2 regions of the Cellulomonas algicola genome follow, and region 2 is predicted to be linked to the other one. Evidence: riboswitches for the same ligand, from Rfam matches in the RefSeq annotation. Region 2 holds a riboswitch; the other holds the start of a gene.
What was found. Region 2 has a riboswitch for S-adenosylmethionine ahead of KOV94_RS13505 (MetQ/NlpA family ABC transporter substrate-binding protein). Riboswitches for the same ligand answer to the same signal wherever they lie in the genome.
Positions count from the first base shown of each region.

Region 1: it holds a riboswitch for S-adenosylmethionine, as region 2 does, so the genes downstream of both, KOV94_RS12575 (methylenetetrahydrofolate reductase) here and KOV94_RS13505 (MetQ/NlpA family ABC transporter substrate-binding protein) in region 2, are expected to answer to the same signal.

Region 1 is NZ_JAHKSJ010000015.1:105,435-108,190, forward strand. It holds gene metE (5-methyltetrahydropteroyltriglutamate--homocysteine S-methyltransferase) at 1-622, opposite strand, end outside; gene KOV94_RS12575 (methylenetetrahydrofolate reductase) at 619-1,752, opposite strand; SAM riboswitch class I at 1,820-1,915, opposite strand; gene KOV94_RS12580 (hypothetical protein) at 2,129-2,344, opposite strand; gene KOV94_RS12585 (DNA-3-methyladenine glycosylase I) at 2,566-2,756, opposite strand, start outside.
Region 2 is NZ_JAHKSJ010000017.1:27,034-29,789, reverse strand. It holds gene KOV94_RS13510 (methionine ABC transporter ATP-binding protein) at 1-144, opposite strand, end outside; gene KOV94_RS13505 (MetQ/NlpA family ABC transporter substrate-binding protein) at 225-1,175, opposite strand; SAM riboswitch class IV at 1,651-1,765, opposite strand; gene KOV94_RS13500 (PadR family transcriptional regulator) at 1,949-2,674, opposite strand.

The DNA of each region.
Region 1 (2,756 bases), on a different contig from region 2:
GGTCGCGCAGCAGCGCGGCGTAGACGGGGAGCACGTCGGCGAGGCGGTCGATGGGCGCGAAGTCGTCGGGCGAGCCCTCGGCGGCCTTGGCGAGCGCGAGGAACGTCACCGGGCCGACGATGACCGGGCGGGTCAGCACGCCCTCGGCCAGCGCCTCGGCGAACTCGCGGACCGGGCGGTCGCTGGCGTAGCGGAACTCGGTGTCGGGGCCGATCTCGGGGACCAGGTAGTGGTAGTTCGAGTCGAACCACTTGGTCATCTCGAGCGGCAGGTCGTCACCGCGGCCGCGCGCGACCGTCGAGTAGCCCGCGAGGTCCAGACGGCCGTCGGCGTCGAGCAGGTCGGCGAAGCGCGACGGGATCGCGCCGAGCACGGCTGCGGCGTCGAGCACGTGGTCGTAGAACGAGAACGCGCTGGGGATCGCCGGCACGTCGGTGCGCAGGCCGAGCTCGGCCAGGCGGGTGCGGGTGCGGCGGCGCAGGTCGGCGGCGACGGCCTCGACCTCGTCGGCCGAGGAGCGACCGGCCCAGAACGCCTCGATGGCCTTCTTGAGCTCGCGGCGCGGGCCGATCCGGGGGTAGCCCAGGACGGAGCCGGCGGGGAACGTGGGGGTGGTGGTCATCGCGGTGTCTGTCCCTCGTGGGTCGGGTCGGGTGCCGTCGTGGTCGGTCCGGGCGTGCCGGGGGTCGTCGCGGTGGGGGCCGTGACGGGTACGGCGCTGCGGCCGGTGCGGGCCCCGCCGTCCAGACCTGCTCCTTCGAGCAGGTCGAGCGCGGCGTGGTGCTGGTTGAACGTGTAGAGGTGGACGCCCGGGGCGCCGCCGTCGAGCACGCCCTGGACGAGGTCGACGCCGGCGCGGATGCCGCGACGGTGCCGCTCGAGGTCGTCGTCCGCGGACCCGAGCAGGTCGAGCAGGTCGCGCGGGACGGGCACACCCGTGAGGTCCTGCACGCGGAGCAGCCGTGCGGGGTCCGTGCTGGGGATGATGCCCGGGATGATCGGGATGGTGACGCCCGCGTCGTGCGCCTCGGCGACGAGCCCGAGGTACGACTCGGCGTCGAAGAAGACCTGCGTGATCGCGAAGTCCGCGCCGGCCTCCTGCTTGGCCAGCAGCGACGCGACGTCCTGCGCGCGGGTCCCGCCGGTCGCCGCGTTGCCCCGGGGGAACGCCGCGACGGCCACCGAGAGCGGCCGGACGCGGGCGCGGACCGCCTGCGACGGGCTGCCCGCGCACCGGCGGGACTCGATCTCGCGCAGCAGCTCCACGAGCTCGCTCGCGGTGTTCACGCCGTCCGGGTGCGGCTGCCAGTCGTCCTGCCCCGCGGGCGGGTCGCCGCGCAGCGCCAGGAAGGAGCGCGCACCTTCGTCGAGGAACTCCTCGACGATGGCCGTGATCTCGTCGCGCGACGTGCCGACGCACGTGAGGTGCGCGATCGGGTTGAGCGACGTCTCGCGCAGGAGCCGGCTGACGAGCGCACGGGTCGTGACGCGCGTGCGGCCCGAGGCGCCGTACGTGACCGACACGAAGTCGGGGTGCGCCTCGCCGAGCCGCTGGATCGTCTCCCAGAGCCGCGGGGCGGCGTCGGGGTTGCGCGGCGGGAACAGCTCGAACGACACGGTCGGCCGGTCGATCGCGGCGAGCGGGCGGTCGGGGACCACGTGCGGGCCGGTCGTCCGACGCGATCCGGCGTCGGCGACGGTGCCGGTCGCGTCGACTGTGCCGGGGGCCGCGTCCACGACGGGGGCGCTCACCGGACGACCGGTGTCGGTCGGCCCGCGCGGGGGTCGCGGGGGCACGCGGGGTGCTGCGGCATCGTTCACTCCATCGACCCTGGCGGAAGCACCCACACCCTCGCCAGGAGGGGGGTTGCTGCGGCGTCGTCGAGCCAGGTCTCTCGGCCGCTCTGGATGGTTGTCGAGATGCTAGACCGCCGACCACATGGTGGGCAACGTTGCTCGACCGGTGAGACACCGACGTCCGCCCGCGACGTGGTCCGTCGCGCGGGTTGCGTGGCCGCCGCGAGCCGTCGCCCGTCGATGATGATGATCGATCCCGCGCGGTGCCGGACGGTTGCCCGACGAGGGGCTGAGGAGGGCGGGGCGGAGGGGCGTCCGGTCCGTCCTCGGATCAGCGGCGGCGGCGCGGGGTCAGGTGACCGGGCCGGAGCCGGCTGCGCTGCGTCGGGACGTCGAACCAGGAGGTCGGCGAACCCGCCACGACACCGAGCAGACCGTCCTGGACGGCGGCCAGCACCTCGGCGTCGACGTCCGACGGCGTGGACATCGCGGCGGCAGCCGCACGCACGGCGTCGAGCCGCCCGTCGGGGTCCGTCGTGTCCGTCATGCCGGGCATCCTAACCTCCGCCCGAAAGTGGGTCGGAGGCGCGTGCCGAGGCGTCACTCGACGGGAGCAGCAGCCTCACGCGGGCGCCGCGCCGAGCGGTCGTCGGTGGCCGCTGGGATGCGTCGGCTGCGATGGTCCGCGGCCGCCGGGATGCGTCCGCCGCGCTGGTAGGCGGGCGTTCTCCGCACGGTGAACACCGTGGCCGACGCAGCGCGGACGCGTCACGCCACCGCTACCGCGACCGACGGGCACGTCGCGAGGTGGTCGTCGACCAGCCCGCACGCCTGCATCGCGGCGTAGGCGGTCGTGGGTCCGACGAACCGGAAGCCGAGCGACTTGAGCTCGCGCGCGAGCGCGCGGGACTCCGCGGTCACGGCCGGCACGTCCGTCCAGGTCGCGGGCCGGACGTGGT
Region 2 (2,756 bases):
GCTCTTGCCGGCGCCGGAGTAGCCGATGACGCCGAAGATCTCACCCTGCTCGACGGCGAGGTCGACGCCGTCGACGGCGCGGATCGGCCCGTTCGGGCCGTCGAACACCTTGGTGACGTCGCGGAACTCGATGATGGGGGTCACGTGGGGGACCTTTCGGGGACGGACGACGGCCGCGCGGTCCGGTCCCCGGGGGTGGTGGGGACCGGACCGCGCGGACCGGTTCAGCCAGCGGCCTTGAGGTTCTCCTGCGTCTGCGCCAGGACGTCCTGGAGCTTGGCGGCGTCGTAGCCCTCGACGATCGTGGCGGTGCCGCCGGACGACTCGACGACCGACTCGAGCACCTTCGGGTCGTGGTAGAGCTCGACGATCTTCTGGTACGTCGGGTTGTCCGCGTCGTCCGGGCGAGCCGCGATGATGTTGATGTACGGCTGGGCCCCCGGCGAGTTCGGGTCGTCCGCGAAGACGTAGCTGTCGAGGTCGAAGCCCGCGTCGGTCGCGAAATTGTTGTTGACGATCACGCCCGCGACGTCGGGGTCGCCGATGAGGCCCGCGGTCTGCGACGCCTCGACAGGGCGCACGACGACGGTCGACGCGTCGGTGTCGACGTCGTCCGGCGTCGGGACCTTCGGCTCGCCGGTGAACTCGATCAGGCCGGCCTCCTCGAGCACGAACAGCGCGCGGGCCTGGTTGGTCGCGTCGTTGGGGATCGCGACCTGCTCGCCCTTGGTGAACTCGGAGACGTCCGTGTGCTTCTGCGAGTACAGCGGCAGCGGGACGATCAGCGTGGAGCCGATGGGCTGCAGGTCGTCGCCGGTGTTGTTGTTGTGGTCGGCCAGATACAGGATGTGCTGGAACGCGTTGAGGTCGATCTCGTCCTCGGTGAGTGCCGGGTTCGGCTGCGTGTACTCGGAGAAGCCGACGATCTCGAGGTCGATGCCCTCCTCCGCGGCGAGCTCCTTGAGGATCTCCCAGTGCGGCTGGCCGACGTCGGTCGTGCCGAGGCGGACGACGGTCGCGCCGTCACCGGCGGCGGAGTCGTCGGCGTCGGGACGCGTGAACGCGAAGACGAGCGCGCCGACGAGGACGACGACGGCGACGACCGCACCGACGGCGAGGCCGGTCCGGCGCTTGCCGCCGTTCTTCGCCGGGAGGACGGGGACGTTCTCGGACATGGGTGGGTCTCCTTGCGGTGTGCCCGACGGATCCGGGCGGGTCAGGGACAGGCGTCGTGGGACGCCGGCCGCGTGGCCGTGGGCCGGTGCGGCGGTGGGACGAGGACGGCGGGGTGCCGTCGGTCGAGGCGCACGGCGCGGTGCGCCGGCGGCTCAGGTGCGACGGTGGCGGCGCTGTGCCGGTGTCAGACCAGCTGGCCGTGGGTCGCCGGACACGCGGGCATGCGACACATGACGGCCGTGGCGGCGGTCATGGTGCGGGCCTCGCGGGTGTCCATCGATCGACCTCTTCCTCGCGCGCCGGCGACGGAGTGCCGGGCGGTGGCGTCAGTGAAGCGAAGGTCCTGGACACGTGTCAAATTCCGACCAGCACTGTCGGGATATGTCACGCGGGCGGGCGCACCGATCGACCGGGCGACGAGCGCGCGGGCGACGGGCTGCGGGGTCATGCGTCCTCCTCGGGCGCCAGGGCGCCGGTCGACTTGTGGGCGCCGCCGTGACGCACCACCGGTTCTCGCCCCGGGGCACCCCGCTCGATCAGGAGGGTTGCCGTGCAGCCAGCCGGGTACTTGACGCTGCAGCTCGTGAACCAGGTCCCAGGATAGACGACGCGACGCGACGCCCCGGCGTCACGCTCGTCACACCGGCGGCACGCCCGTCCCCGGCCGTCCGCGCCCGTCGGTCATGACGCGCGAGACCCCCGGTGCGGGTGCACCGGGGGTCTCGTCGTCGTGCGGGCGCCCCGGGCGCGCCGCGCCGGCGCCGTCGCGCGCTCAGGCCTCGGGCGTCGCCGTCTCGCCCGTCGGGCCATCCGTCGCGACCGGCTCGCCGGCCAGGACGAGGTAGAGGTCGCGCCGCGCGCGCTCGACGATCGCGAGCGCGGCCGTCGCCTGCTCCGGGGTGCCCGTGCGGGCGACCTGGACCGCGGCGCCCGAGAGCGCCTCCAGGGCGGGTCGCAGCGCGCGGCCGGGGTGGACCGGGCGCTCCTGGGCGTCGAGCCACGGCGCGCCGAGCGCGTCGCGCTGCTCCTCGACGTACGCGGCGCCCGCCTCGGTGAGGCTCGCCATCCGGCGGCCGCCCTGCGCGGACAGGGTCACGAGGCCCTCGTCCTCGAGCATCGCGAGCGCCGGGTAGACGGCGCCCGGGCTGGGCCGCCAGCGGCCCTCGGACCGCGTGCCGATCTCCTGGATGAGCTGGTAGCCGTGCATGGGCTGCTCGGCGAGCAGCAGCAGGATCGCGGCGCGGATGTCGCCGCGACCGGCCCGGCCGCCGCGGCGACCGCCGTGACGCGGGTGCGGGCCGCCGTGGTGGACGCCGAAGCCGCGGCCGCCGCGCGGGCCAGGTCCGAACCCGGGCCCGCCAGGTCCGAACCCGGGCCCGCCGGGGCCGAAGCCCGGGCCGAACCCGGGTCCGAACGGCGGGCCGGACGGGCTGCCGGCGGCGTCCTCGTCGAAGGCGTCGGGACCGGCGGGGCGGTGGTGGACGTGGTGGTGTCGCATGGGTGGTCTCCTCAGGTGCGTGGGCGTCGGCGGGGGTGCGGGGCACGGCTCGACCGGGACGACCCGGGAGGGGTGCGGCGCG